DNA from 3 places in the Bombilactobacillus sp. ESL1092 genome. Region 1 is predicted to be linked to each of the others. Evidence: predicted binding sites of a transcription regulator. Region 1 holds the regulator's gene; each other region holds the start of a gene.
The links. The regulator HrcA, encoded in region 1, represses chaperone genes, less so after heat shock. The targets are predictions, from matches to a motif close to TTAGCACTCNNNNNNNNNGAGTGCTAA.
Positions count from the first base shown of each region.

Region 2: the regulator HrcA is predicted to act here: its motif matches at 6,241-6,267, upstream of groES (co-chaperone GroES).
Region 3: the regulator HrcA is predicted to act here: its motif matches at 5,236-5,262, upstream of clpP (ATP-dependent Clp endopeptidase proteolytic subunit ClpP).

Region 1 covers NZ_CM176594.1:1,671,214-1,682,103, forward strand. Annotated here, with positions in the region: gene AC3B6Y_RS07880 (PolC-type DNA polymerase III) at 1-814, shown strand, start outside; gene rimP (ribosome maturation factor RimP) at 965-1,438, shown strand; partial or broken gene nusA (transcription termination factor NusA) at 1,457-2,539, shown strand; gene rnpM (RNase P modulator RnpM) at 2,564-2,872, shown strand; gene AC3B6Y_RS07900 (L7Ae/L30e/S12e/Gadd45 family ribosomal protein) at 2,869-3,174, shown strand; gene infB (translation initiation factor IF-2) at 3,188-5,902, shown strand; gene rbfA (30S ribosome-binding factor RbfA) at 5,914-6,264, shown strand; gene truB (tRNA pseudouridine(55) synthase TruB) at 6,372-7,271, shown strand; gene ribF (riboflavin biosynthesis protein RibF) at 7,279-8,223, shown strand; gene hrcA (heat-inducible transcriptional repressor HrcA) at 8,316-9,392, shown strand; gene grpE (nucleotide exchange factor GrpE) at 9,404-10,012, shown strand; gene dnaK (molecular chaperone DnaK) at 10,040-10,890, shown strand, end outside.
Region 2 covers NZ_CM176594.1:1,342,112-1,353,001, reverse strand. Annotated here, with positions in the region: gene mutL (DNA mismatch repair endonuclease MutL) at 1-496, opposite strand, end outside; gene mutS (DNA mismatch repair protein MutS) at 616-3,207, opposite strand; gene AC3B6Y_RS06155 (TIGR00282 family metallophosphoesterase) at 3,266-4,048, opposite strand; gene groL (chaperonin GroEL) at 4,226-5,857, opposite strand; gene groES (co-chaperone GroES) at 5,921-6,205, opposite strand; gene AC3B6Y_RS06140 (LTA synthase family protein) at 6,555-8,486, opposite strand; gene manA (mannose-6-phosphate isomerase, class I) at 8,810-9,787, opposite strand; gene AC3B6Y_RS06130 (redox-sensing transcriptional repressor Rex) at 9,896-10,525, opposite strand; gene AC3B6Y_RS06125 (glycoside hydrolase family 38 N-terminal domain-containing protein) at 10,629-10,890, opposite strand, start outside.
Region 3 covers NZ_CM176594.1:388,550-399,439, forward strand. Annotated here, with positions in the region: gene tpiA (triose-phosphate isomerase) at 1-436, opposite strand, end outside; gene AC3B6Y_RS01960 (phosphoglycerate kinase) at 462-1,676, opposite strand; gene gap (type I glyceraldehyde-3-phosphate dehydrogenase) at 1,849-2,868, opposite strand; gene AC3B6Y_RS01970 (sugar-binding transcriptional regulator) at 2,908-3,990, opposite strand; tRNA gene AC3B6Y_RS01975 (tRNA-Arg) at 4,142-4,213, opposite strand; gene AC3B6Y_RS01980 (NADPH-dependent FMN reductase) at 4,546-5,100, shown strand; gene clpP (ATP-dependent Clp endopeptidase proteolytic subunit ClpP) at 5,284-5,871, shown strand; gene AC3B6Y_RS01990 (5-formyltetrahydrofolate cyclo-ligase) at 5,921-6,502, opposite strand; gene AC3B6Y_RS01995 (DUF4176 domain-containing protein) at 6,505-6,807, opposite strand; gene AC3B6Y_RS02000 (CPBP family intramembrane glutamic endopeptidase) at 6,818-7,474, opposite strand; gene AC3B6Y_RS02005 (YisL family protein) at 7,494-7,847, opposite strand; gene AC3B6Y_RS02010 (response regulator transcription factor) at 7,981-8,724, opposite strand; gene AC3B6Y_RS02015 (sensor histidine kinase) at 8,727-9,587, opposite strand; gene AC3B6Y_RS02020 (bacteriocin) at 10,044-10,178, opposite strand; gene AC3B6Y_RS02025 (hypothetical protein) at 10,339-10,890, opposite strand, start outside.

The DNA of each region.
Region 1 (10,890 bases):
TGAATTATTACAGATTTCAGGGTTATCCCACGGTACAGATGTGTGGTTAGGTAACGCGGAAGAATATATTCAGCAAGGCATCGTCACGTTAAAAGATGTGATTGGTTGTCGTGATAATATTATGATGGACTTAATTCATTGGGGCTTAGAGCCGGGCATGTCTTTTCAAATTATGGAACATGTTCGTAAAGGTAAAGGAATCCCGGATGAATGGCAAGAAGTGATGCGCGCCAACAAAAATGTTCCTGATTGGTATATTGAATCTTGTTTGAAAATCAAGTATATGTTCCCGAAGGCGCATGCGACAGCATATATTATGATGGCGTTACGAATTGCCTACTTTAAAGTGCATATGCCGCTTATTTATTACTGCGCTTATTTGTCTGTCCGTGCAGATGTCTTCGACTTGGTTGCGATGGCCAGTGGTAAACAAGCCGTGAAGGCGGAGATGAAGTCTATTAATGAGCAGGGCAATGATGCGAGCGCTAAAGATAAGAGCTTGTTGACGGTTTTAGAAATTGTCAATGAATGTTTGGAACGCGGTATTCAGATTAAAATGGTTGATTTAGACCATTCGGATGCGATGAATTTTAAAATTTTGGATGATCATACATTGTTAGCCCCGTTTGTGGCAGTCCCCAGTTTAGGCTTAAATGTGGCTAAACAAATTGTGGCCGCCCGTGAAGAACAGCCCTTTTTATCGAAAGAAGATTTATCGAAACGGGGCCATGTTTCCCAATCAATTATTGATTATTTAACCCAGAACCACGTTTTAGACGGTATGCCTGATGAGAATCAGTTGTCGTTGTTCTAAGAGTTCCAGTCTAAAACTTGAAAAAACCAGCTGGTAGTTATATACTTTAACTAAGTTGATTTCACATGACGAGTGAGCAGGAATGCTCACTCTTTTTATTGCAGGCTGCATGAAACTAGCTGAATAAGCACGATAGAAAGGGGTGTTGATTTGAATTCTGTTATTGACCAAGTTAAAAGTTTAGTTCAACCAATTTTAGCTGATCATGATTTTTATTTAGTTGATTTAGAGTATGTCAAAGAAGCAGGTAGCTGGTATTTACGGCTGTATATTGATAAAGACGGGGGCATTGATATTGAAGAATGCGCTGTGGTTAATCAAGAATTAAGCGAACAATTAGATGCTCAAGACCCAGAACTGATTCCTAATGCTTACTTTTTGGAAGTATCTTCACCTGGTGCTGAACGTCCCATTAAGACGCAGCAAGATTTAACAAATGCACTGGACCAATACATTCATGTTAGTTTATATCAAAAGTTCAATGGTCAAAAAGTTTTTGAAGGTACTTTAAAAGAATTTGACGAGCAACAATTAAAGTTGGAAGTTAAGATTAAAGCGCAACGCAAAGTAATAGCTATCCCACGTCAACAAATAGCGTCAATGCGTTTAGCAATTGAGTTTTAACTGTAAGGAGATCACGTTATGAGTAAAGAATTAGTGGGAGCACTAGATGCTTTAGAAAAAGAAAAAGGCATTTCTAAAGAATTAATTATTGATGCAATGGAAGATGCTTTAAAATCAGCTTATAAAAGAAATTATGGTCAAGCCCAAAATGTCGAAGTAATATTTGACGATAAAAAAGGCGATTTTCATATTTACACAGTCAAAGAAGTGGTGGAGCAAGTAGCAGATCAGCGTTTGGAAATTAGCTTAACTGATGCTCAACAGGTGAATCGTGGCTATGAATTAGGCGATCACCTTAATGAAGAAGTCACTCCAAAAAACTTTGGCCGTATTGCCGCCCAAACGGCCAAACAAGTGGTGATGCAACGCGTTCGTGAAGCAGAACGGAATAACATTTATAATGAATATAGTCAGTATCAAGATGAAATTATTCAAGGTGTGATTCAGCGGCGCGATAATCGCTTTGTCTACATTAACTTTGGCCGCGTTGAGGCGGTGATGGAACGAAAAGATCAAATTCCGAATGAATCATACCAACCTCAAGATCGGATTAAAGTTTATGTTTCTAAAGTTGACAATACTACTAAGGGACCACAAATTTTCGTTTCTCGGTCGCACCCCGGCCTAGTGAAACGCTTGTTTGAACAAGAAGTTCCGGAAATCTATGATGGAACCGTGGAAATTGTTTCGATTGCACGTGAAGCGGGCGATCGTACCAAAATTGCGGTACGGTCAACTGATGAAAATATTGATCCTGTCGGTACGACTGTGGGACCACGAGGTCAGCGAGTACAAGCAATTGTTGATGAATTAAACGGCGAGAATATTGATGTTGTTAAATGGGAGCCCAATCCCTCTGATTTTATTGCCAATGCTTTAAACCCTGCGGAAGTGATTGCCGTTCAATTTGATGATGAGACGAATCCCAAGTCTTGTATTGTCATTGTCCCCGACTATCATCTTTCTTTAGCCATTGGTAAACGCGGTCAAAATGCACGTTTGGCTGCGAAATTAACTGGTTTTAAGATTGATATTAAGCCTGAATCAGAAGTGGAATTTGTTGATGAAGCAGGCGATGAAGTCGATGAAGAGGATCTTGATTAAATGAATTAAGGTGGTGGTTGTTTGAAAACGAGAAAAGTACCGATGCGTAAAGATGTCTTAACTAATGAAATGGCCCCCAAACGTTTGTTAGTCCGGATTGTTCGGAACAAAGACGGTGAAGTTAGCGTTGACGAAACGGGCAAAAAGCCAGGACGCGGAGCTTATGTGGGGTTAGATCCAGCGGCAGTTAAGCAGGCACAAAAAGATCATAAGTTAGACGAAATTTTAAAAACGAAGTTGACAGCTGAGTTTTATGAAGAGCTATATAATTATGTCGATCATCAAAAAGCGCGGTTAGATTTGTTTGGTGAACTAGGTAAAAAACATTGACACAACAACGTATTTTGAATTTCTTGGGTCTGGCGAAACGAGCCCGTAAAATTGTTACTGGCCAAGAATTAGTTTTAAAAGCCATGAAAAATGGTCAGGTCTATTTTGTCTTTTTGGCAACAGATACTGGGGCTGTGGCTCAAAAATCATTTCAAACAATCCTCAAGCGACAGCAAATCCCGTTTGATCAGACCTTTAATCAAATTCAACTCAGTCAGGCAATTGGTCAGGCAACTAAAGCCATTGCCATTACCGATCGGGGATTTGCTCAACGATTTCAAGAATTAATAACAAATAATTAAGGAGCGTGAATTTATGGGAAAGAAACGAGTTTATGAATTAGCAAAAGAGCTCCATGTTCCAAGTAAAGATTTGGTGGATATAGCCCGCAAGCATCATATGGAAATCTCGTCCCATATGGCAGTTTTAGATGATGCACAATTAAATGATTTAACTAAGATTGTACGTTCAACTAATCAGTCTCCAAAAACTCAATCACCAGTATCGAAAGATACGACTAATGCTAAAAGTAAAGGAAAAACAAAAATTAAAGTTACAGCTATCCGGCATGCGCCTAAACCTAATGATGCTAAGAAGAACCACCAGCATTCTAATAATAACCACAATAATAATGGTAATGAGCACCGTACACATCAAAATAATGAACACAGTCGTGGTCCAGTGACGACTAATAATAATCAAGGTCGTACTAATCAAAATCGTAATAACACGAATGCGCGACCAAATAATTCGCGCACTAATAATCGCAATCGTAATTTAAATAATGACCGGCGTTCATCCATGATGAATCGGGCTAGTGCGGGGCGGAAACATTTAGCGCAATATAAACAAAATGCGCAAGCTTCCGTGGAATCAATCGAACAAGCACGGAATCATGAACAGCGACAAAAAGAGCAAAGAGCAAAGCGTGCTAATGAGCGTGCAACTCAACAACGCTCACAAAGACCAACTACTAATCATTCCAGTCAAAGTGCTAACCGTAATCGGAATAATAGTAGTAATCAACAAGTTACGCGTAAGCCAACTACGACGCAAAAGCCAACGGTTAATCGCCCAACAACGCAACCGACTGCTGAAAAAACTACTTCGGATAATAATAATAAGCGACAACATGAGTTTACGAACAATCGTCGCAAAAATGAGCATATTGATTATCGCAATCGGCCCAAGCATAAAAACAAGCGTAAATTACGCAAGCAACAAGCTAGTCAACCGAAAAAGCCAATGCCACAACGGAAAGAACGGCCGTTACCAGAAGTTTTGGAATACTCAGTCGGCATGAATGCGCAAGACTTAGGTAAAATTTTACATCGGGAACCAGCTGAAATTGTTAAAAAGTTATTTATGTTGGGTGTGATGGTTAATCAAAACCAATCCTTAGATAAAGATACAATTGAAATTTTGGCCGCCGATTATGGCATTGATGCGCAAGAAAAGGTTGAAGAAGATATTACTGATTTGGATACCTTCTTTGAAGATGAAGTCAATAATACTGATAATTTGACTAATCGGCCACCAGTAGTTACGATCATGGGTCACGTTGATCATGGTAAAACTACTTTATTAGATAATTTACGGCATAGTCATGTCACGGCAGGTGAAGCGGGCGGTATTACCCAGCATATTGGTGCTTATCAAGTTCAATTAGATGGTCGCCTAATTACCTTCTTAGATACCCCAGGACACGCAGCCTTCTCTAACATGCGGGCGCGTGGTGCTGATATTACCGATATTGTTATTTTAGTAGTAGCGGCCGATGATGGTGTAATGCCCCAGACAATTGAGGCGATTAATCATGCCAAGGCAGCTAATGACCCAATTATTGTCGCCATTAATAAGATTGATAAGCCAGACGCTAATCCCCAACATGTGACGGAAGAATTAATGAATTATGGTTTGATTCCTGAAAGCTATGGTGGTGATACCATCTTTGCTAATATTTCCGCTAAACAAGGCACGGGCATTGATGAATTATTACAAATGGTCTTATTAGAAGCTGACGTGTTAGAGTTAAAAGCTAACGCACAACAAAAAGCCGTGGGTACCGTAATTGAAGCCCGCTTAGATAAAGGCCGCGGTCCAGTTGCTAGTTTATTAGTGCAACAAGGAACCTTACACAAGGGTGATCCAATTGTCGTGGGGAATACCTTTGGTCGCGTTCGGGTGATGACGGATGATCGTGGTCGGCAAATTGAGTCTGCTTTACCATCACAACCAGTGATGATTACTGGCTTAAATGACGTACCACAGTCAGCCGATAAGTTTGTGGTCTTTGAAGATGAAAAGACAGCCCGGGCTGCTGGTGAAGAACGTGCTGAACGAGCACAAATGGAAGAACGCAAGCGGACTAACGCGGTCACCTTGGATAACTTGTTTGATACCATGAAACAAAATGATATGAAGAAAGTCGACGTCGTGATTAAAGCTGATGTCCAAGGCTCTGTGGAAGCTTTGCGCAATAGTTTGGAAAAAATTGAAGTCGAAGGTGTGCGGGTCAATATTATCCATGCTGCCGTAGGGGCAATTAATGAAAGTGATGTTACTTTAGCTTCAGCAAGTAATGCCATTATTATCGGTTTTAATGTACGGCCAACCGTGCAAGCTAAAATTCAAGCTGATAGTGAAAGTGTTGATATCCGGTTGCATAATGTTATTTATAACGCAATTGATGAAATTGAGTCAGCTATGAAGGGTATGCTAGAGCCTGTTTATGAAGAAAAGGTAACTGGTAATTTGACTGTACGGGAAACTTATAAAGTTTCTAAATTAGGAACGATTGCTGGGTGCATTGTGGATACCGGCTTGATTCAACGTGATAGCGGAGTTCGTTTAATCCGTAACGGAATTGTTGTTTATGAAGGAAAACTGGCCTCTTTGAAACGCTTTAAAGATGATGTTAAGGAAGTTAAGCAAGGCTTTGAATGTGGTTTGATGATCGAAAATTATAATGATATTAAGATTGATGATCAGATTGAAACTTATGTCATGCAAGAAGTTCCTGTCAAGTAGGAGGTGTTGTAATGAAATATCGTGTTGGTCGAGTTGAACAAGAAATCCAACGAGAAGTTAATGATATTTTGTTAAAACGGGTGCGTGATCCGCGTGTCAAGGAAGTAACTATTACGGGAGTCGAGGTAACTGGCGATTTACAGCAAGCTACAATTTACTTCAGTGTTTTGGCAGAGACCGCTAGTGCGGCGCAAAAAGCTACTGCTGGTTTGAATAAGGCCAAAGGCTTGATTCGGCGCGAATTAGGACACCGTTTATCAATTTATAAAACTCCAGATTTAATCTTTAAACAAGATGATTCCATTCGGTATGGTGAGCATATTGATGAATTGTTACGCCATTTAAATGAATCAGACAAATAGTCGCTTAGCGGCTTTTTTGTTACATATAATTGTATTGCGGGAAATCTTTCTAGTTAAGGCAATGCTATACTAAATTAGTTAATTAAATTATTAATGAGGTTATGATAATGAATGGTATTATTCCCCTGTATAAACCACGCGGTGTGACTAGTGCGGATTGCGTGTACCAATTGCGGAAGTTATTACATGAAAAAAAGATTGGCCATACTGGTACCTTGGATCCGGATGTCGATGGTGTCTTGGTCGTTTGTGTTGGTCAAGCCACGAAGTTGGTTAATTGGCTCTTAAATTCGGATAAAGTTTATCAAGGTCAAATCACTTTTGGCAGTGCGACGACTACCGAAGATGCCAGTGGTGAAGTTATTGCGCAGACAAAATTACGAGCACCAATTGCCAATGAGAAGATTAAATTAGGAATGCATAGTTTAACGGGTTTAATCCAGCAACAACCGCCAATGTATTCGGCGGTGAAAGTTAACGGTAAACGGCTGTATGAATATGCCCGAGCTCATCAGGAAGTGGAGCGTCCAATTCGGCAAGTAACGATTAAACAATTTGATTTATTAGCGGCCAGTCAATTTGATGAAGTGCAACAACAACAAACTTGTGAATTTTTAGTGCGGTGCAGTAAAGGCACCTATATTCGGACTTTAGCCGTGCAATTAGGGCAGTATCTTCATTTGCCGGCGCATATGAGTCGTTTAACGAGAACTTATGGTGGTGGTTTTAAACTACAGGAGACTTGGACTTTAGAACAAATCAAACTGCAGTTGGCTCAAGGCCAAATGGATTTTTGTTTGCCGTTGAATGTAGCTTTTACAGACCAAATGCCACTGTATGAATTGACTGCTGCGCAATGGCAAGTGGTGCAAAACGGCGGTGCCATTCAGTTGCCTTCAACTGAGGAACAGGTCTTACTGACTTGGCAGCATCAAGTCAAAGCATTGTATCATTTACAAAATCAGAACTATGTTCCGCAAATTATGCTTTTAAAAAATGATAGGTGAGTAAATCGTGGAAGTTCAAATTTTAAAATATCCCTTTCAGCAGCAGTTGAAAATTCCGGCACGGCAAGTTTTGGCGGCGGGTTTTTTTGATGGCGTGCACCTCGGTCATCAAAATGTGATTAAAACGGCAGTACGGCTGGCGCATACGCGGCAACAACCAGCGGCAGTTTTGACGTTTGACCGCCATCCTATTGAAGTTTATCAACCGCAAAAAGTGACGGGAACGTTCCAGTATCTGACGCCATTTCAACGCAAACTAGAATTGTTTCAAGAATTACAAGTAGATATTGTCTATGTAGTAGAGTTTAATCCCATTTTGGCGCATTTAGCACCTCAAAAATTTGTCGAAGATTTTTTGTTGCGCTTGCATATTACAACTTTAGTGGCCGGCTTTGATTGGACCTTTGGCCCCAAAGAGATTGCGACCATGACGTATTTACGCCAGTTAGTCCAACAACGCTTTGAAATTGTAGAGATTCCTTCTTTAAATTTCGATCATGAAAAAATTTCTTCTACTAATATTCGCACAGCGTTACAGACGGATCAGATTCAACACGCTAATTTATTATTGGGTTATAATTACCAAAACCAAGGTCCAGTGGTTCACGGTTATCAAATGGGGCGGCAGTTGGGTTTTCCCACAGCTAATTTAGCTTTAAGCGCAGAGCAATTAGTTCCTAGCTTGGGTGTTTACGTCACACGAGTCAAAGTTGGTGATGACTGGTTCCCAGCGATGACTTCCGTTGGCCGGAATGTGACTTTTAAAAGGGGCAATAATCCGGTCACAGTAGAGGCTAATCTCTTAGACTTTGATCAAGATCTCTATGGTCAAGAAGTCCAAATTCAATGGTTAAAATATTTACGTCCCGAAATTAAATTTGCTGACGCCCCGGCATTGGTGCAGCAATTACGACAAGATCAGCAAGCTACCGAAAATTATTTCAGAAAATAATAGCAACTAACTTGACATAGTGCTAATAGCTTGCTATATTTAACATTGTTAGCACTAATATATCAAGAGTGCTAAAAGCGAGGTGATTTGGTTTGATAACTGATCGTCAAGCTGCAATTTTAAAGGCAATTGTTCAACAATATATTGAAACGGGGCAACCTATTGGCTCGAAGGCTTTAATGGATCGGTTACCAATTCATGTGAGTTCGGCAACTATTCGCAATGACATGGCAAATTTAGAGAGTTTGGGTCTGATTGAAAAGATTCATTTGTCATCAGGACGGGTGCCTTCAGATAGTGGTTATCGGTACTATTTGGATCACCTGTTAACGCCGATAGATGTTTCGGAGCAAACTTCAGAAATCATTCATTCTGATTTTGCCAAACAACGCTTTACCAAAATTGATGAGATTGTTGCGCAGTCCGCTAAAATTCTCTCAACTTTGACAAGTTATACGGCCATTGCTTTAGGACCTGAGAGTGATAATACTGTTTTAACTGGTTTTCGAATTGTAGACTTGGGTAACAGTCAAGTCATGGCTATTATGGTAACTAGTGATGGAGCTGTTTATAATCAAGTGTATCGCTTAGAAGCAGATATTGCGGCTGATCGTTTGGAAGCGGTCGTGCGCATTATCAATGATCAATTAGTAGGTCAGACTTTGAATGAGGTTTCCAAGCGATTAAAGACTGATTTTCCTAAACTGGTGGCACAATATTTACAGACTCCAGATGGTTTTTTGTCAATTTTTGATGATATCTTAGATAAAGTTGCCGCCGATCATTTCTTTGTGGACGGTAAATCTAATTTATTTAACTACGTTGATACCCGTAATAGTGACAGTTTAAAGAGTTTGTATTCATTGTTTGACAGTGACCATAATTTAGCCAAGCTTTTGGGAATGGATCAGAATCTCAGTGATGATGATTCTAATAATCAAGGAATTAAGGTCCATTTGGGTGCTGAATTAGCGCCGCAAATATTGAATAATTATAGTTTGATTACCGCCAAATATAGTGTGGGCGTTCACGGTGATGGCTTAATTGCCCTCTTAGGTCCCACTAATATGCCTTATTCACAAGTGATTGGTTTAATTACCTCTTTACGTTATGAATTGGCAAAGCGGTTAATTGATTATTTTCAAGAACTAAATGGTAATTCAAGTTAGGAGGCGTGTTTATGACGAAACCCGAAATAGATCCGGAAGAGTTTCCTTCAGAAAAAGCTTCAGCAAAGAAAGCAGCTGCTAATGATCAAAAAAAAGTGGCATCCAGCAAAGATCAGGATGAACCAGCCACAGCCAAGCCAGCTGCTGATGAAGTGGTAGACAAACTATTAGATGCTAATCAAAAATTAGAAAAAGATTTAAAAGCAAGTCAAGATCAGGAGTTACGCTTACAAGCGGAAATTCAAAATATTAAAAAGCATAATCAACAAGAACAGGCTAGTTTAATTAAGTATGATGGACAAAAGTTAGCGACAGCTATTTTACCATCAATTGACAATTTAGAACGTGCACTACAAGCAAGTAGTGCCGATCAGACCAATGACGGCCTAATTACTGGTGTGCAGATGGTTTTAAAACATTTGAAGCAAGCATTAGCGGAAAATGATATTACTGAAATTAAAGCTTTGAATGAAAAATTTGATCCGACGATTCATCAGGCGGTGCAAACAGTAGCAAGTGATGATGAGCATCCAGCAGACACGGTGGTGCAAGTATTACAGGCCGGTTATCAATTAAAAGATCGCGTTTTGCGGCCAAGTATGGTTGTTGTGGCACAATAAATTAATTTAATGGAGAAGGTTTAATTAATGTCAAAAATTATCGGAATTGATTTAGGAACAACTAATTCAGCAGTTGCTGTTTTAGAAGGTGGCGACCCGAAGATTATTGCTAATCCAGAAGGCGGCCGGACTACACCATCAGTAGTTGCTTTTAAAGATGGTGAAACACAAGTTGGTGAAGTGGCTAAGCGGCAAGCAATTACCAACCCGAATACGATTTCTTCTATCAAACGCCACATTGGTGAAGCTGGCTATAAAGTCAATGTTGATGGCAAAGAATATACACCACAAGAAATTTCGGCCATGATTTTGCAATACATTAAAAACTTTGCAGAAAAATATTTGGGTGAAGAAGTGACTGAAGCGGTAATTACCGTGCCAGCTTACTTCAATGACTCACAACGGCAAGCTACCAAAGATGCTGGTAAAATTGCTGGTTTAGATGTTAAACGGATTATTAATGAACCAACAGCTTCTGCTTTAGCTTATGGTTTAGATAAAAGTGATGCCGATGAAAAAGTCTTAGTTTACGATTTAGGTGGTGGGACTTTTGATGTTTCCGTTTTGGAATTAGGCGATGGCGTTTTCCAAGTATTGTCAACTAATGGTGATACCCATTTAGGTGGCGATGACTTTGATAATGCTATTATGGATTGGTTAGTCGCTGACTTTAAAGCGCAAAATCAAATTGACTTATCACAAGATAAGATGGCTTTGCAACGGTTGAAAGATGCTGCTGAAAAAGCGAAAAAAGATTTATCTGGTGTGAGTGAAACGGAAATCAGTTTGCCATTTATTTCTGCTGGCCCTGCTGGCCCGTTGCATTTACAGACTACTTTATCGCGCGCTAAATTTAATGAATTAACAGCTGATTTAGT
Region 2 (10,890 bases), 330 kb from region 1:
CAGTATTTAAAGTTTTGATATATTTTAACCGCACGGGTGTATTGTAAAATAAATCGGTCACCACCACTGTGGTCCCCTTTTTAGCCGCGGTCACCTGTGGCGTTTGGAATTGTCCACCCGCTACTTGCAACAGCGTGCCACTGGCTCCATCGGTACTAGTAGTAAGCACGACTTTGGCAACTGCAGCAATACTAGCCAAAGCCTCACCCCGAAACCCTAAAGTCTGTACATTAAATAAGTCCTGGGTTGAACTGATTTTACTAGTGGCATGCGGTTGAAACGCTAGCTGAACTTGATCTCTAGCAATACCATCACCGTTATCAACAACCTTAATTTGCGAAATACCCGCATCTTGCACTTGAATTTCAATTTGTGTTGCGTGTGCGTCAATTGCATTTTCTACTAATTCTTTGACCACGGATGCTGGCCGTTCTACCACTTCGCCTGCGGCAATTTGATTACTTAAAGTACTTGGTAATTCATGAATTTCTGCCATTGAATATCCCTACTCTAATCTAATTTACAGCTAATGTTTACTAACACAATTGGCTTGCAAAAATTCTCAGCAGTTAGTATTGCTACTACTTAATTTTTGAACAACTTTGATGCAGAAAATTAATGTAATTTGGCTTGTAATTGATACAAGAAATTTAACGCCTCTAATGGCGTCATATTCAACACATTAGCTTGTTGCAATTCTTGTAATAATTCTTGATGAGTAGCATCACTTTCTGAAAATAAAGATAATTGTTGCTCCACTGGGGCTTCTTGTACCTGATTAACGACGGGTTGGACTGCTTGGGAAACTGGTGGTTTTTGTAAATTAGTCGGTTTGTGTTCCAGATTATCTAAAATCTCTTGTGCCCGCTGTAATAGATCAGTCGGCAAACCTGCCAATTTTGCAACATGAATTCCGTACGACTTATCAGCGGGACCTGCTAAAACCTTATGCAAAAAGACTAATTGCCCATTTTCTTGAGTTGCATCCACGTGTACATTCGTTACTGTGGTTAAATCTTGAGCTAATTGGGTTAATTCATGATAGTGTGTGGAAAACAGCGTTTTGGCATGAACTGTTTGATCTAAATACTCAATAATTGCCTGTGCCAAAGCCATGCCATCATAAGTCGCCGTTCCCCGCCCAATTTCATCAAAAATAATCAAAGAATTACTCGTCGCGTGCTGTAAAGCATCATTGGCTTCCATCATTTCGACCATAAAGGTGGAATTGCCCGCAATTAAATCATCAGCGGCACCAATCCGCGTAAAAATCTGATCAAAAATCGGCAGCGTAGCCGCATCGGCGGGAACAAAACATCCAATCTGCGCCATAATGACAATTAACGCCGTTTGCCGCATATATGTGCTTTTACCAGACATATTAGGACCTGTAATTAATAGAATATCAGTTTGATCGTTCATCTTCACATCGTTAGGAATATAACTATCACTACCTAATACTTTTTCAACCACCGGATGACGACCATTAACAATTTTAATTTCATGATTGTGCGTAAATTGTGGGCGAACATAATGCTGATCCTCACTAATTACCGCAAAACTTTGTAAAACATCCAACCGGGCCAAAATTTGAGCTAACGCTTGAATTTGCTCAATTTGGTCTTTAATTTGTTGCCGAACTTGTTTGAATAATTGGTGTTCTAGTAACGTTGATTTTTCTTCTGCTTCCAAAATCAAACGTTCTTTGTCTTTTAATTCCGGCGTAATATAGCGTTCTGAATTAGTTAATGTTTGCTTACGTTCATAACGATCCGTGGGCACTTGGGCTTTATTCGCATTAGTTACTTCAATATAGTAACCAAACACTCGGTTAAAACCAATTTTTAAGTTCTTAATGCCTGTAGCTTGTTGTTCATCTGCTTGTAGTTGAGCAATCCAAGCCTTCCCATTCGTCATCGCACTACGGTATTGATCGAGTTGTTGATCGTAATGATCCCGAATTAAGTTACCTTCCGTCACAGAAATTGGCGGATCGTCAACAATCGCTTGTTGAATCAATTGCACAACTTCCTGACATTCTGGCATTTTGGTTAACAAATCATCTAGTAACGGATCATGTAAATCTAACAAAGTTTCCTTAATTAAAGGAACTTGCTGTAAAGAAGTTGCCAATTGAATCAAATCGCGCCCATTAACATTGCCAAACGCAATTCGCCCGGCTAAACGTTCCAGATCATAAACCTTCGTTAAATAATCTTGTAAATTGCCCCGTTGAAAAAAATTATCCAATAAAATTTGAACTAAATCTTGACGCTTTTGAAGAAGAGCTGCATCTAGTAATGGGCGTTGCAGCCATTGCTTTAACAAACGGCTACCCATCGCAGTCTTAGTTTTGTCTAATAGCCAAGCTAATGTCCCTGACTTTTCTCCGGTCCTTAGGGAACGAAATAATTCTAAGTTACTTTGAACATTGTGATCCATTTGTAAATATTTACTAGTTTGGTAAACTTGGGCGATCTGCAAGTGCGCCAAAGAACGTTTTTGAGTTTCAATTAAATAAGAAATTAAATAAGTAATCGCCTGACGTTGGAGCTCAGACTGGACTTTTTGCGTCACAAAAGCTACTTCGGCGTAAGCTTGCTGGGGTTGCTCACTGGATACCAAAATTCCCATCTTTTTTAGTTGGTCCTGTTGGTCTTGATCTAGAGTGGCCGCAATCACAACTTCCTTAGAGCGTAAATTTAATAATTCATTTTGAACTTGCTGCCAATTATGAAACGCAGTTACCCGCACTTCACCGGTGGACAAGTCCGTATAGGCAAAACCATATTCTTGATCTTGAAAAATTACGGCCGCCAAATAATTATTCTCTCGGCTTTGATTCGGCTTATCTTCCAAACTAGTTCCTGGCGTGACTAATTTGATAATCCCGCGCTTGACCATCCCCTTAGCTTCTTTGGGATCTTCTAATTGCTCACAAATAGCAACTTTATACCCTTTATCTACCAAAACATCAATATAACTTTGCACGGCATGGTGGGGCACCCCACACATGGGAATCGGATCAGCGGCATTTTTATTACGGGCTGTCAAGGTTAATTCTAGTATTTGTGCCCCTTTGATTGCATCATCGTAAAACATTTCATAGAAATCACCAATCCGATAAAACAAAAAAGCATCTGGATAATCCTTTTTAATTTTTAAATATTGTTGCATCATTGGTGTATCTTTAGTAGTTTGTGGCATACAAAACTCCTCTAGGCTAGGATCTTATTGATCAGATTAATTCAAAAAACAACAACTTTTATTCAACAAACGGACGATCCGGATTAATTTGATACGCATGAATTTTATTTTTCGTTTCTAGATCAATTACGCAATAATTAATTTGGGGACGACCATGTTCCGTTAATTCATAACGAGTTGGTCTCTGTGTTAAAAAGCGGCGAATACTACTCTGGGCTTGAACGCCAATAATTCCGTCATAATCCCCCGTCATGCCCACATCTGTCAAAAATGCTGTCCCTTTCGGCAGAACTCGGGCATCATTGGTTTGCACATGTGTATGTGTCCCGACAACTGCCGCCACTCGACCATCTAAATAGTAAGCCAATGCCGCTTTTTCACTAGTTGTTTCTGCATGAAAGTCAATAAAAATTTGCGCTTGATCCGGAATTTGCGCCAATAATTGATCAGCTATTTGAAAAGGGTCGTCAATTGCATTCATTAAAGCGCGCCCCTGTAAATTAATTACTGCTAATTGCTCCTGATTGACTTGTTTAATTGTCATTCCTGCTCCCGGAACTACCCCGGGGTAATTAGCAGGTCGCACCAAATTATCATTCTGTTCCAGTAAATCATTCACTTCTGACTGATCAAAAGCATGATTTCCCAGCGTAATCACATCTGCTCCCGCTTTTAAAATCTTTTTAAATTGTTGTTCCTTAATGCCTCGTCCTTTAGCAGCATTTTCACCGTTAACAATCGTCACTTGGGGGCGAAAATGTGCCTTGATTTGTGGAAGATATGTTTGCAAAGCTTGCAGTCCCAAATCTCCCATGACATCACCCACAAAAATAATTCGCATAAATACTTTCCTTATCTATTATTTAGCTACTTAAGACTTAATGATACCACTAAAACTTCTGCTAATTAATCTCATTAATGCCGAAGTGTTTTAGAATTAGTAATTGACGCAAAAATCCGTGCGATTAAAAAAAGACATTTCCGAAGAAATGTCTTTTTGATTAACAATCAATATTAATTACATCATACCGCCCATACCAGCATTAGGGTCAGCTGGTGCTGCAGGAGCAGCAGGTTCAGGCTTATCAGCAACAACAGCCTCTGTTGTTAAAATCAAAGCCGAAACGCTGGCTGCATTTTGTAAAGCAGAGCGAGTTACTTTAGTTGGGTCAATAATTCCGGCCTCAACCATATTTTCCCACTTGTCAGTTGCGGCATTATAACCAACTTCATTATCTTGTGCCTTCAAATGTTCAACAATGACAGAGCCTTCTTTGCCGGCATTTTCTGCAATTTGCCGAACTGGTGCTTCTAAAGCCCGCTTAACAATGTTAATACCAGTTTGCACATCGCCAGTTTCGCTTTCAGCTAATTTAGCAACAGCTGGAATGACATTCATCAAAGCTGTACCACCACCAGCAACGTAGCCTTCTTCAACAGCGGCCCGCGTAGCATTCAAAGCATCTTCAATCCGATATTTGCGTTCTTTTAATTCGGTTTCAGTAGCGGCACCAACTTTAATCACACCAACGCCACCAGCTAATTTAGCTAAACGTTCTTGTAACTTTTCACGGTCAAAGTCAGAAGTTGTTTCGCTAACTTGCTTCTTAATTAAATCAACCCGTTCATCAATCGCATCTTTAGAACCAGAACCTTGGACAATTGTTGTGTTGTCTTTAGTAACAGTTACACGACCTGCTTGACCTAATTGATCAATGGTTGTGTCTTTTAATTCTAAGCCTAAATCAGCTGTAATGACAGTACCACCAGTCAAGATCGCAATATCTTCTAACTGTTCCTTACGACGATCGCCAAAACCAGGTGCTTTAACAGCTACAACATTGAACGTGCCCCGAACCTTGTTCAAAACCAATGTTGGTAAAGCTTCACCATCAACATCATCAGCAATAATCAATAAAGCTTTGCCTTGTTGCACGATTGATTGTAATAATGGCAAAATATCTTGAATGTTGGAAATCTTCTTGTCAGTAATTAAAATGTATGGATTATCTAAATCGGCTTCCATTTTATCGTTATCAGTTACCATGTATTGTGATAAGTAACCACGATCAAATTGCATACCTTCAACAACATCAGAAGTTGTTTCAATACCCTTTGATTCTTCAATGGTAATTACACCATCATGGCCAACTTTTTCCATCGCATCGGCAATTAATTCACCAACTTGTTGATTGGAAGAAGAAACTGCGGCAACTTGAGCAATTTGATCACGGCCACTAACTTCGTGAGAAATCTTCCGCAATTCATCAACAGCAGTAGCAGTAGCCTTCTCAATTCCCGTCCGAATACCAACAGGGTTCGCACCAGCAGTTACGTTCTTCATGCCTTCTTGAATAATTGCTTGAGCTAAAACTGTCGCAGTGGTTGTACCGTCACCGGCAATATCATTAGTCTTTGAAGCAACTTCAGAAACTAATTTAGCACCCATATTTTCAAAATGATCTTCTAATTCAATATCTTTGGCGATAGTTACACCATCGTTGGTAATATTTGGAGAACCATAGGATTGTTCCAAAACAACGTTACGACCTTTAGGTCCAATTGTTGTTTTTACTGTATCTGCTAATTTATTAACGCCTTCAAGCATCTTAGCCCGTGCGTCTTCTGAAAATTTAATTTCTTTTGTCATTTTTCAGCCACCTCAATTATTATTTAATACTTTATGTTCTTAATTTCTAATTAATTACAAAAATTAGTCAACAATTGCCATGACATCTTTTTCATGCATTACGAGATATTTTTGGCCGTCATACTTAACTTCTGAACCAGCATATTTATCAAATAAGACTTTATCGCCTTTTTGAATGCTTAATTCAATTGTTTTACCTTCTGGTGTCCGTTCACCGGCGCCAACAGCAATAACTTCACCAACTTGTGGCTTTTCTTTAGCATTATTGGCTAGAACAATTCCACCAACTGTTTGTTCCTTTTCTTCATCAACTTGTACCAGAATACGATCACCTAATGGCTTTAACAAAGTAATCCCTCCAAATAAAAACATTTTTAGCACTCTTAGCACTCATCTTTATATAGTGCTAATACAAGTTCTATAATAACATGTTCCTTTCCAGATGCAAGTATTTCCGTTTAAAAATATTCGGAAAACTTACTTTTTTACAGTAGCACAGATCGCTTTGAAAGCACATTAATTGGCTCAAAATCTAGTAATCTTCCTTTACTTTTTTTAATCAAAAAGTCGCCCGTAATGGACGACTCACTTGATTTATCAAATTTGGAGCATAAATAGCTTTCAAGCCACGTATGCAATTATTAGATAATTAATTTTGCAAAATAGTTTTCAAATTGTTGACCCGATTCAGCTATGACTAGCGAGGAATTTGAAACATACCATCCTTTTTAGCGTAAGCTTTACCATAAGTCATATCATATTCTAATAACCGATAATCTTTATAAACTCGTGATTGATCCCACTTAGCATTTTTAGGGCCGTGAACATTTTTAGCAGTTAACGCATACGTATCGTTGCTTACTTTGGTTCGATTCTGTTGGCCCGTACCAGAAATTTGTAGTGGTTTGGTCAAAACTGGAACTTGCTGTTGTAATTGTTCCAATAATTGATAAAACGGGGTTTGCGGATAGTTAAGTTGTTGCAATAACTGTAAGGACATATAGTTGGGCGAGAAGTAATTATAATGATGCGTCTGTAAAGGAAAATTAGCCGCCATCACAAACGGCGTTGCATGAGAATACAAGGTATTCTGATTGAAGAGATCATCATAAATACCATCACCAGGATAATGATCGCCATACATGACAATTAACGTTTTTTGCTTAGCATGTTGATAATGTTGCACTAATTGCTTAAACGCTTGATCCGAATCGTGAACTTCTTGAAGATAAGCTTCTAATTTTTTAGTCTTATCAGCATCTCCGGCTACTTTATTCTGGAGTTGATAAGAACTTTTGGGACCTATTTCTGCTTGATAAGGCATATGGTTTTGCATCGTCAACATCAAACTAAATTGGCGACTAGACTTTTTTTGTTGTGCATAAAAGTTCGGATAAGCGGATGCATCTGTATCATACAAACCATGTGGTGACTTCTTTAAATGCTGTAATTTCGACTGATCTTGGAATTTATGGATACCGATCGCTGGATAAGCTTGATTTCTACGATACATAGTACCGGCATAAGGATGGTAGGCCTGTGAATTATAGCCAGCATCATTTAAATAATGCATGACACTCGGAAAATATTTTTTATTCGGTAAAATATCCTGATAGGGCGTATTGTTTAAAAAGTAATTGGAGAAACCCGTGTTGGCTTCAAATTCAATATTAGCCGTCCCCCCACCAAAACCAGGAGACACCATATAACCGCCAGCTTGTTGGACCGTTGGATTCGTAATCATCTTAGAAATATAAGGCATCGGATTTTTATTGCCAACAAGGGGATACCATTTCTGTGTCCGTAAAGGATTGGTTAAAGATTCATTTAAAATATAAATAATGTTAACTTTCCCAACTTTTTTCCCTTGATTGGCTTTAACCAAACCTTTTTGATAACGTTTAGTAATTTGCTTCATAGTCGCCGCGCTATAATTAGCAGGCTTAATCATTGGCGTAGAATGGGCATTAAAGACAAAACCAATTAAAGTACCCCGATTACGATAATTGGCCAATTGTGAACGATCAACATTAGTAATATTATGCTTCGCCAATTGTTTAGAAGCAAAAGAGCGCGTATTTCCTGCTTGTGAGAACAAGCTTAAAGCTATTATTGCTAACACCAAAAAGCCAATTCTCAACGGCCACAGCACCCGATGATTTTTTAACCACAAGCCTTTGGTAACTTTGTGTAACAGGTAGGCCGCTACAAGTAGTAATACAATGCCAATGGCTAAAAGTAATAATGATTGCCAACTGACCATTTTAATTAAACCACCAGCTTGACCAGCCATGTTTAAATCATTAGGTAACAATGGTTCAGAACGTGAAATAATTTTATTAAAGTCCACATATAAAATAATACTGAAAATAATGACGCTCAGGGATATTCCCCACCAATAATCACCTAACAGCGCAATTAGCATTGTTATAATGACTACTAGGAAAAACCAGTTGATTCGCGTGACGACAGGATTATTCTTAATTTCCCAGAACATTTCATGATAGCCGTGTGTCAAACTACCGGTTAAAGCTAGTTGAAATTCAAAATAAAATCCGTAAGCAATTAAACACACTAAAAGTACTTGCAGTAAAAAATACATAAAGCGTTTGACAGTTAGATTATGCACAATAAATCCTCTTTCGACTTAAATTAATACAGTTTTAAATTTTAGCACAATCTAATTTAGATAGGTATATTACTAGCATAATTTGCCGATAAGTCAAAAGCAGTTAAAATGCGGTATTACAAAAAATATTAAATTAAATATTTAAAAATGAGGTTGTAACTAGCAGCTAAATTGCTTTTGTCACAACCTCATATTAAGTATTAAAAAGTCGGAACAAAAAAATTTCGTAAATCAAACAAACCTTCTCCGCTGATAGTGACTTCAAAAGTCAAAAATCTGTGTTTAACTTCTCAAAACTTTTTGTCCCGACTCTTTTTTGAATATTAATCGACCTTGTCAATTGCTTCGGAAGCAATTATTTGGAGATTTTCCCCTTGAAATTGCCAAGCAGTAATTGGCGCCGGAATAATAAAGTGATCACCTAACTGTAACTCGTAGGTTTTCCCAGCAATCACTAGCTGTCCCGTTCCGGAAATCACGGAACATAAGGTGTAAGCACCCAACTGATGTTGCAAACTTAAAGCATCATTTTGCACTTGTAAGCCCCACACTGCAAAGTATGGCGAAACAGGTGGTTTCACATAAGTGGTGATGGAACTAGCACCAAATTGCTGGACCGCTTGATTAAGTTTTGGTGTTTGGAAAGGAACAGTAATCGTATCTAGAGCCTGTTTTAAATGCAGTTGGCGTTTTTGACCGGTAGCTTGTTCAATACGATCATAATCATACAAACGATAAGTAGTATCACTACTTTGTTGTGTTTCTAAGGCAATAATTCCTTGATTTAACGCATGAACACACCCACTAGGCACAAAAACAAAATCTCCTGTTTTGACTGGCATTTTTTTGAGCAAATGTTCCCAGTCCCCCGAGTCAATCAGTGCTTGTAATTCTGCCTTAGTTTGCGCATTATGTCCATAAATCAAATAGGCACCAGGCTGGGCATCAATAATATACCAACACTCCGTTTTGCCTAGCTCACCTTCATGTGCTTGGGCATAAGCATTATCTGGATGCACCTGAACTGATAAACTAGCTTCCGCATCTAAAATCTTAGTCAATAAAGGGAAAACTTTTCCTTGCGGGTAACCAAACAGCTCTGGTTGTTTTTGCCATAGTTGGGCTAAATCTTGCCCAGCAAAAGGTCCATTTTTAACAGTTGATAAACCATGAGGATGAGCAGAGATGGCCCAACATTCTCCCACTTGACCATCAGGTATGCGATAACCAAAACGTTCTTGTAGCTTACGCCCACCCCAAATTTTTTTTTGGAAAGCGGGTTGTAAAAACAATGGTTCCATCTAATACCTCCTAATAAAAGCAGCCGTAATCAACCAAAATTACTACTAACTTACCGCAAAATTCTCGCCTTACAAGCTAAAAGGTGAATCAAAAGTTAAACATTTAATTTAACTATAGTTATCTAAGAAATAAATTAATGTTTGTAATTCATTCGCTAAATCAACATTGTGCACGCGCACAGAATTAGGAGTTGCCAATCTTAACGGCGTAAAGTTCAAAATACCCTTGACGTTGGCTGCTACCAGTTCATCAGCGACCTTTTGTGCACTGATGACTGGTACTGACAAAATCACAACATCAATCTGTTCATCTGCTAAACGTTGTTCTAAAGAATCGACATCATAAACTTGCACACCATTGACAGTTTGGCCGATTAATTCCGGATTCTGATCAAAAGCGGCCGTAATCTTAATATTGTTCGTCTGTGAAAAGTTATAGTTTAATAATGCACTACCTAAGTTACCTACTCCGACCAACGCTACTTTCGTCGTTTGACTTTGGTTAAGTAACTTTTTAAAAAATTCCAGCATTGGTTCAACTTCGTAGCCGTAACCCCGCTTACCTAAAGAACCAAAGTAAGAAAAATCACGCCGAATCGTCGCACTATCCACTTGAACAGCTTTAGCTAATTCTGTTGAGGAAATCTTTTTAGTATTGGAATCATTTAAAAATTGAAAGTAACGATGATACAACGGTAAGCGCTTAATAGTAGCATTTGGTATTTTGTATTTTGTCATGGTTAATATCCCCTTGTGAACAAGTATAATTGATACTTTCAGTATCTACCTTTTAATATCACAATGTCAAGTAAATAAAATCACAAAGTTATTACCTTGAAAATTAACCATTAATTTTGATAAAAGTTGCCATCTCATACGGTGCTAGTTGTTGCGCGTCTGCTTGTAAAGACTGAACTTCTTCTAACGCATTGGTTCGTTGAAAACCAGCCGCTGAGAATTCCGTTAAAGCAACCGTTTTATTCGCTTGATTACTCAATCTAACCACAATCGCATTCTGAATTGTATAAGCACAGTAGAGAGCCGTAATCGTTACATCCGGATCCAACCGTAAGAAAGTCGCTTGGCGTGGTAACTGAGGTAAT
Region 3 (10,890 bases), 610 kb from region 1:
GGTTTTTAACCCATTCTTCTGCTTGACCAGCTTCACGAGTTTCTAAAGTTTCACCACAGCAAATGATTGGTAACATCTTGTTAGCAAAGATTGCGTGTGCTTTCTTATTAATTTCTGCATCAGTTTCATGGAAATAATCCCGGCGTTCAGAATGACCAATAATAACATAATCAATGCCCATTTCAGCCAAAACTTGAGGACTAGTTTCACCGGTGAAAGCACCGGAATTTTCAAAGTAACAATTTTCAGCAGCAGTCTTTAAATTACTACCTTTAGCAGCTGCTAATAAAGCTGGTAAATCAACAGCAGGAGCAGCAATGACTGATTCAACTTTATTAGAATCAGGTAATTGATCCTTAACTGCATTAACAAACTTCGTGGTATCTGCTGGAGCATTATTCATTTTCCAGTTACCCGCGATAATTGGTGTCCGCATAACTAAATTCTCCCTTAATTTTAAATTATTTATCAGAAATAGCAGCAATACCTGGTAATTCTTTACCTTCCAAGTATTCCAAGGAAGCACCACCACCAGTAGAAATATGGCTTAACTTATCAGCAATTCCTAATTGTTGGGCAGCAGCAGTTGAATCGCCCCCACCAACGATTGTCGTAGCATCTTGCAAGTCGCCTAAAGCTCGACCAATTTGCAAAGTACCATTAGCAAAGTTACTCATTTCAAAAGCACCCATTGGTCCATTCCAAACCACAGTCTTAGCACCTTTTAAAGTATCTTCAAATAACTTAATAGTCTTCGGACCAATATCCAAAGCCATCATATCATCGGGAATATCGACACCTTCAGTAACTTCATGCGGTGCCTCATTAGAAAATTCAGTAGCCACAACATGGTCAACTGGCAAGACAATCTTATCGCCAGCTTTAGCTAATAATTCTTTAGCCATTGGCACACGGTCTTCTTCAAATAATGACTTACCAATTTTATGACCTTGAGCAGCTAAGAAAGTATAAGCCATGCCACCGCCAATAATAATATGGTCGGATTTTGGAATTAAATTTTCGATCACAGCAATTTTATCAGAAACCTTAGCACCACCCAAAATTGTCACAAATGGATGAACTGGATTTTCTACGGCATTACCTAAGAACTTAATTTCCTTTTCCATCAAGAAACCAGCAGCAACCGGTTTGTTGGCTGCTTTCATAGCAGTAGCAATCCCGACGTTAGAAGCATGCGAACGGTGAGCTGTACCAAAAGCGTCGTTAACAAATACATCGCCCAAAGAAGCCCAATATTCACCTAACTTAGGATCATTCTTGCTTTCACGCTTGCCAAAATCATTATCAATGTCTTGGAAACGTGTGTTTTCTAACAAGATTACATCGCCATCTTGCATTGCAGCAATAGCATCTTCAACAGCTTGACCTTCGTTTTCAGGAACAAACTTGACATCTTTCTTTAATAATTCGCTTAAACGTTCGGCAACTGGACGTAAGCTTAATTCTTTTTTATCAGCGTCACTCTTAATACGACCTAAGTGAGACAATAGAATCAACTTACCACCATTATCTAAGATATACTTGATCGTTGGCAAAGCTGCCACAATCCGGTTATCATTAGTAATTTTACCGTCTTTTAACGGAACATTAAAATCTGCCCGCATTAAGACCTTTTTGTCTTTGACATCAACATCAGAAACAATTAATTTTGCCATAATTGGCCTCCTAATTTACTTAGAAAAATGCTCTCTTCAAAAATTCAAACTATTAAGGATTTTATCTCAAATTATAATTTTAATTACGATTGCATCATTTCAATCAAAAAAGGCAGAAGGAGAAATCCTCCCTCCGCCTTCTTCAGTAATTCATCTACTATGAGCTAAGGTATTACAACATACTTGCAAATTTTTGCAAAGTACGGATCATTTGAGCTGTAAAGCCTGATTCATTATCATACCAAGCAACAGTCTTAACGATTTGTTCGCCGTTTGAACCTTCAACAACTTGTGTTTGAGTTGGATCAAAGACAGAACCAAATTCTGTACCAATGATATCGGAAGAAACAATTTCGTCACCATTGTAACCAAATGATTCGTTACCATCAGTAGCTTTCTTCATAGCATCATTAATTTCATCAGCTGTAACTTTCTTATCCAAGATAGCAACTAATTCAGTTAAAGAACCTGTAATAACTGGCACACGTTGTGCATGGCCATCAAGCTTACCCTTTAATTCAGGAATAACTAAACCAATAGCTTTAGCAGCACCTGTTGAGTGAGTAATGATGTTTTGAGCAGCAGCACGGGCATTACGCTTGTTACCACCACGATCAGGACCATCTTGTAACTTTTGAGTAGCTGTGTAAGCATGGATTGTTGTCATTGTACCAGTTTGGATACCAAAAGCATCGTTCATTGCTTTAGCAAGTGGTGCCAAGCAGTTTGTAGTACATGAAGCAGCAGAAATAATTTGATCATCTTTAGTGATTGTGTCGTCATTTACACCATAAACAACAGTCTTTAAATCACCAGCAGGAGCAGAAATCAAAACTTTCTTAGCACCGGCATCAATATGAGCTTGTGACTTTTCTTTTGATGTGTAGAAACCAGTACTTTCAAGTACTAATTCAACACCGTCATTCTTAACCCAAGGAATGTTGCGGGCATCTGATTCTGCGTAAACAGGAATCTTCTTACCATCGATTACGATTGCATCATCAGTAGCTGAAACTTCATGTTTGAAGTTACCATGAGCTGTATCATACTTTAATAAATGAGCCAACATATCTGGTGATGTCAAGTCGTTAATTGCAACAACTTCCAAGTCATCATTTGCAACTTCATAAATACGACGTAAAGCTAAACGTCCAATGCGTCCGAAACCATTAATACCTACTTTTGTAGTCATGTAAGATTTCCTCCTTCAGGAAAAATAAAATATTTTATTTTAAAGGTTTTTATCCCTTAAAATCGCTTCTGAGGCTGCCTCATCAGTAATTAAAACCGTCTGCTGAGGAGCAATTTTCATATATGAGCAAATTGCGGCAGCTTTACTAGCACCACCAGCAATTGCTAGCACATGTGAAACATTAATTAGATCCGAAACCTGTAAACCAATTTTCGGTATCTTATAAACGACGTTACCTTGAGCATCCAGAAAAACACCAAAAGCTTCTGAAACAGCTTGTTTGTTTTCCAATAACTCAATTTCTTTCGACGACATGTTGCGCCGATTGGCCATAGTTTTGGCACGACCAATACTGTGAATTACCACATCGCTTTGGTTAATCAAATCCAAAACCGACTTAACTACAGGTTCTTCCAGTAAAGGGGCCACACTTTTAGCACTGATATCTTCAGGAACATAGAGTGCACGATAATGTCCCTTAGCATGATGTGCCATTTCAGCACAGACCGTATTGGCCTGAATTGAAACTCCTTCGCCCAAACCACCACGGGCAGGTACAAACAATAAATTCCGTTCCTGTGACAACTTAGGAGTCAATGCCTGCGCCACAGCAGCCATTGTTGTACCACCCATTACCGCGATGGTTGAACGTCCGCTAGGCAAAAAATGATCCATCATCTGATTTAACTCTTGACCCATTAGTTCCAAGACCCGTCGATGATGTTCACTATCACCCGGTATGATTATAACTTGTTCAATTCCTAAAAAGGAAGCTAAACGCGTTGCAATAACGGAAGTATCATTTAACTTACCAATAACCACATCGAGGTGAGCAACAATCTCTTCGCCTTTTTCGGTTAACATCATCCCTGATTTAGAGGAGCTAATTAAGCCACTAGTTTTAAACAAATCTGTTTCCCGCCGCAAAACTCGTTCTGAAAGATCCAACTCACTTGCCAAGATCCGCCGACCAATTGGTTGCATCCAGCGAATTTCCTGCAAAATTCGATAACGCTTTCGCAGGGTACTTAAAAAATCTGGTGCAATGGCTTCGATCCAACCAAGTTCATCGTTGACTGACGATGCATTTGCCGTGGGACTAATTTTGTCCCTGTGTGGCATATTAAGACCCATCCAATCAAAAAATATATGTGAGTAACATTTCCAACTCACAACAAGATTATAACAACTTAATTTTTAATTTGCAATAAACAAAACCACTTTTTTACAGAAAAAAATGGTTCATCACAAAATTGTAATGAACCACCAACTATGCGCCACCTGGGAGTCGAACCCAGATCCCAAGAACCGGAATCTTGTGTGCTATCCATTACACTAGCGGCGCAATACATGAAATATATTACACGATGAAAGAACATTTGGCAATACCTAAATAGATTTTTTATTAATTATTTTCAACACTTTAACTGCAGATCTTACCTCATAGTAAAATGATAAGTTTCATTTTGGGTGCTTACTACTTAAATCTATTGATTAGTTTCAAATGATTTTGGAAAATAAATTTCAAGTACTAAAAATGGTGGACAAATCCATTAATGACGGTATTTTTAGCTTTGCAATGGTATCTAATCGTTCTTTTTCTTGAAGCAAAAAACTTTCTTTTCCAATAATGTTATGTATACTATGTTCTTGTAATAAAATTTGGGAGGAAAAATTATGACTAAAAAAATTGGAGTTATCGTCGGTAGTTTACGTAAGCAATCTTTTTCCAAGGCAATCGCTAATGCAATGAAAGAAATGTTTCCTGAAGGCTACGATGCACAATTAATCGATATCAGTGACTTGCCAATCTTCAACCAAGATTTTGAAGATGGTGAATTAGAAGAGCCAGCTAGTTACAGCCGTTTCCGTAATGATGTTAAAGACATGGATGCTATTTTATTCGTTACCCCAGAATATAACCGCAGCACGCCCGCTGTTTTAAAGAACGCCCTTGATGTCGGTTCTCGTCCTTATGGACAAAGCGTTTGGGATAAGAAGCCTGCTGCAGTTGTTAGTGTTTCACCTGGTGCCCCTGGTGCTTTTGGTGCTAATCACCACTTACGCCAATCATTAGTCTTCTTAAACATGCCAACTTTGCAACAGCCTGAAGCTTACCTAGGCAATGTAATGAATTACTTAGATGACAATGGTCAAGTTAATAATGACAATACAAAGCAATTCTTACAATCCATTGTTGATGCATTTGTTGAATTGATCAATCGGTATTAAGATATTCAATCAGAACTTTTTTCAAGTTCGCACATGAAGGACTCTTAGAGTCCTTTTTTTAATAATCAATTTATTACTATTAAGCAATCTGAAAATGAAGTCATGAGAGTTGACTTTTTTTAAATATATGATAAATTAGCAGAGTAATGTATAGAGTGCTAATAAGCAATAGGAGGCTTTTTTATGTTAGTTCCTACAGTTATTGAACAAAATTCACGTGGTGAACGTGCCTACGATATTTATTCTCGTTTATTAAAAGACCGCATCATTATGTTATCGGGCGAAGTTACTGATGATTTAGCTAATACGGTCATTGCCCAACTGTTATTCTTGGATGCTCAAGATTCTGAAAAAGATATTTATATGTACATCAACTCTCCTGGTGGCTCTGTAACCGCCGGCTTAGCAATTATGGATACTATGAATTTTGTCAAAGCCGATGTGCAAACCATTGCTATGGGAATGGCTGCTTCAATGGCTAGTGTCTTATTATCTTCTGGTGCTAAGGGCAAACGCTTTGCTTTACCAAACTCCACGGTCTTAATTCACCAACCTTCTGGCGGCGCTCAAGGTCAACAAACCGAAATTGAAATTGTGGCTGAAGAGATTTTAAAGACCCGCAAACGTTTAAATAAAATCTTAGCAGATAATTCTGGCCAAGATATCAAAACCATTGAACGCGATACTGAACGTGATAACTATTTAACCGCTCAAGAAGCTAAAGATTATGGCTTAATTGATGATATTATGACTAACAATTCAAATAAATAATTGGGCAAATTAATCATTACAAAAAACACGACCTTATGGCCGTGTTTTTTTATTCAATCACTTTACCAACACCTTGTTCAGTAATCACAAAATCAACAGGATAATCTAGCGACGTTACTGGTACTTGTGCGCTTTGCAACTGCGCAAAGCATAATGCCACTGTCGTTGCTGTTAACGACTGTTGTTGTAAATAACGATCATAATAACCGCCACCATAACCCAAACGTTTGCCCACTAAGGAGCAAGTTAAACACGGTACAATCACTAAATCTAATTCTGCTGGAGCAATAATAGGCGCTGTGATTGGTGGCTCTAAAACTCCTAAAGAACTTTTTTGTAGTGCTCGTTGTCCTTGAAACAGTTGCGCTTGCATCCGATGTTGTGCATAAACTCGCGGTAAGGCTATCACCTTCTGCTCACTTTGCGCCACCTTAACCAAAGGCTGCGTCGCCAATTCTGAACCCACGGACCAATAAGTAAAAATCGTGTGACTCATTTGAAACTGTGGCAAATTAATTAACAAGTTCGTGATAACTTTGGTTGCTTGTTTACGATAGCTCGGTGATAGCTGCGCCCGCCGTTTTAAAAGTTCTTGACGTAACTGCGCCTTCTGCTGCTCAATTGCCGTCATAACTATAACGTACTCTTTAACTTAGGATAGCCACTTTGCGCCACCAATTGATCGTATTGCTGAGCAAATTCTTGTTCTTCTTGGTTACGATACCCTTCAAAAAGTACCTCTTTGATATCTTCTTGATTAAAAAAACAAAAATCTTCGGTTTCATCGACACCATTGGGATACAAAACACCCGAATAATCAAAATAACCAATTTGATTTTTCTTTTCTTCAAACAGTGCTGCACGGTTCACGATCATTAAGGGCGTTTCCTGATCACCCTTTAAGGTTACTACTGAGCCAATTGGTAAAATTTTCATATGATTCTCCTTACAATGATGCAATTAAATTATTCAAAAAATGTAAAGCAATGTTATAGCGCATATCGCCTTGATACAAAACATACGTGGTTGCTAACAAACAACCAGCTAAAATATAGGGAATGACTACTAAACTAAAAGCCGGAGCATGCATCAATCCAAAAATTGCACCTGACAAAACAATTGCTAAGACCGTTTGTCCATTATTTTTTAACTTTGGAAAAAAATATTTAAAAAATAATCCACGAAAAATGAATTCTTCGATAATGGGACCAAAAATAATCGTAAACAAGTTCAACATAATTGGCGATTTTTTAGCCAATAAATCCAGTTCTTGTTGATTAGCAGAGGTCGGAAACAAATTACTTAAAAGACCAATCAAGAACATTATAATAAATAAGCCGACAAAAGTAAGCCCCGCATGTTTGACAGGTGGCCAAGTTGTTCGCAAAGCTGGTAAGTGGCGGTATTTATTCCACAATGCAGCAATCAATGCTCCCATCAAGATGAACAATAAGACAAGCAGTAGGATCAATTCTAAGCTTGACACTTGTCGTTGCAATAAGGGGATAGCAATAGGCGTTTGCGCCAACGAATACAATAAAAAATAACCAACTAAAACTGCAATGTGCCGTACATTTCGTTGGCTACTTCTAGTTACTTTCATACAAAATAATCCTCACTTTTTAAAATAATGGAAAACCACTAGTGAGCCAAAAGCCTAAGGTAATGACAATGACAGCTCCCAATAGCATCAGCCATAACCAGTTACTAGTTAATTTATGTTGCTGCTTTTTCGCAAAAGCCATTTCAATAATTCCGATTAAGACCAACGCTGCCAAAAGTTTGATAATTGTTAATAATGGATGTTCATGCCACGGATAAGGTAACATGACTACTCCACTGATTAACAATACTAAATAACCTAGCCGCGCAATCATTGCCCATAATTTGGGATGTTGCCCATTTTTTCGTAAACCACTAATGACTGCAATTATTAAAATTAGTACGACAATTAAATGTAACCAAGGCCAGAACATCTAACTTCACCCTTTCCAATTTAATAACTTTTATTTTAGTAGATCATTGTAATTAAGCAATAATTACACAAAAAATGTTCGCAAATCTTAACAGATTACACGAACATTTTTTATTACTGCAATTCTTCACTAATTAACGCAAATATTTAATCAATTCTCGCGCCCGACGCAAAGAAACATATGCGCTACTACCATCTTGAAACCTTAATTGTTTAGTTTTGTTATCATACTTACAAGGTTGTTGCAAATTGACTAAATAACTCTTATCACTCCGAAACAGCTCTTGATAACGATGTGCCAAATTATTCAAACTACCTAAAAATTCAGTTTCCCGCGTTTTGGTATGCAACAAGACATGACCAGCAGCAACTTCTGCCGTCGTCAGATATAATACCTGATCTAACGGAACCGTGAAATAACGACTACCAATTCGGTAAGAAAACATTCGCTGTTGTGGTTGTTCTATCGCTTGATAGTCCACAATGGCTAAATGTAAATCTTCACGTATTTTGGTTTCAACGCTATCCAAGCCATGATCTTTATCAATAAAATCTAATGGTGCTACTCGCCGTTCAATAGTCATCACGGCTAATTCATCATGGATAGAAATAAAAACAATCTTAGCTTGTGGTAATAAGTGACGAATTTCTACCGCCAATTGCAGACCAGCATGCGTATTGTTATTAATTTCCATATCTAAGAAAAACAAGCCGTAATTGCTATCGCTTTCTTGAGCCATTGATAATAATTCCAGTGGCGATAGTGTCTGACAAATCAACTCCATGTCCATATGATTATCACTAATTGCACTACGAATAATCTTAGCGTACTGTATTTGCTGTTCTTGATTATCTTCAAGCAAATATACTGGGAGCATCACTATCCCTCCTCTGTAATTATTAATGTAATACATAAGTGGTTCTCACCTAGTTGCGTATCTAACCAAAGTTGTTCATCATCTCTAATTAACTGCCGGACATTAGTTAATCCCACACCTTGATGAGCAGCTTTCGTTGTATACCCGGATTCAAATAATTGATGCACATTTTTAATATTCGATGCTGCATTATCAACCACAATCTCGACTTGACCAGTAGATGCCACAAACGAACAGCCAACAACTTGATCTTTTTCTTTTTGTGCTTGTTCAATCGCATTATCTAACAAAATTCCCAGAACTCTAACAACTGTCAAAATATTAACTTGTTGTAATCGAATTTCTTGAGTTAATTCAAGCCGTAATTGAACGCCGGCATGTTGAGCTGTTAAAAACTTTTGGATAACCAAGCCACGAATTGGATCATTTTTTAAATAATCAATATTCGCAATGGTCATCTGCTTCAAATCTTGCTTAATCGGTTGTTGCTTTAGTAGCTCTTGATAATAATCAGTTAATTGTTGATTATTACCATTTTTGACAAAACCTTCTAAACCCAATAACATATTTTGGTAGTCATGCTTAAATTTGCGTAACTCTGAATATTGCTGTTCAATACTAGATAAATCTGCACGCAGTTGGCGATCTTCTCTAACCCTTTGCTCGGCCTGTTGCCGCGCTACATAAGCCTTAAAAAATAGCCAAGCGTAAACTATTGTCCATGTCGCAAAGACCACAAATAATAACAAAATTAATGATAATGCAGTATAAGTGGATTTAACTTTATCACTAGTAACTAAAATAGCTTCTACAATAAGAAACAGCGTAAAAATAAAAATAAACAAGTACTTAGATAAATCCATAGTTTTAAAATAAAATAAAAAATTTGTTATTTTAAATTTATAAAAAGCATCTATGCTTATAAAGCAAACTATTAAAATTAAGGTAATAAAGTTAGCCCAAAATACCACCCCAACATTATTATAAAGATTGTAAACATTAGATATTCTAAATATAAATTGTACAAAAATACTGATAAAAATTAAAAGGACAATAGATACAGTCTTAATAGTATAGCTAAAATAATCCAACTTTTTATATTTAATAAATGAAAAAGATATAGAAGAAATTAGCCATAATAAAAAATACAAATTACCTACTTCACTACCAATACACCCCCAAAAGAATGCTACTAATAGATCCGTAAGAATAAAGTACAAATGATATTTACGATTAAAGTAATGAATAAGATTTAACACCAAATATAAGATAAAAAAATTATCAAAAATATCAACCCATAAATTAACAAAAATCATCTATTATCCATGTTTGTGAATTAAGTGCCATATCCATTCATGAAGTGGTTCATTTGGTGCAACTACCGTTGCCATTGTAGAAGCTTGTGCACCACCGGTAACTTTTTGTAATTCTGTATCTGATAAATTCTTCAACATAATAAATACCTCCCTTATAACTGATATTATAGTCCAAGAATTAAATTAGTCAGCAATATTTTATTAACGCTTACTTTTCGCCCATAATCAAAATCATTTTAATCTATTTATAATCATTTGATTAGATTTTAATTATTTAAAGCCAAAAAATATCTCAACTTTATTTATTCAGCTGCTTTTTCATTAATGATAATCGGGTGGCTAAGGGCGTTCCGGTTAAATCTTTGGTATAAGTCGTCACTTTCTGATATTCTTTACAAATTTGCCGCACAGTTTTTAATTCAGTGGAACTAAGATTCTTATTAAAGACCACAATTAAATCTGCATCCTGAATCTGCTCTGCTAAAACTTGCGGTGCTTCCTGACCAGTTAAGGAGCGATAATCGCCAGCTCTTAAAGTAATTGTATCTTTCGTTTCCGCCAATTTACTACCAATAGTTAAAATCTTTAATCCCTTAAAAAGGGGCTTAAACTTGCGCCGTTTATGTTTAGCAGTGGTCGCTTCGAGCACGGGCCTAGTGATATTTTCAGTATTTGAATATTTCCAAATGATTTTGCCAGATGCTGGATTATTAATTTCGTGGGCATAATCAACCACATCTCCTGCTGCCAATTGAAAAGGTTCAATATCTTCATCAGTTAATAAAATAATCTTTTGCGTTCCAGAATCATCATTAAATTCAATATACAATTGATCAGAATCAGATTGCTG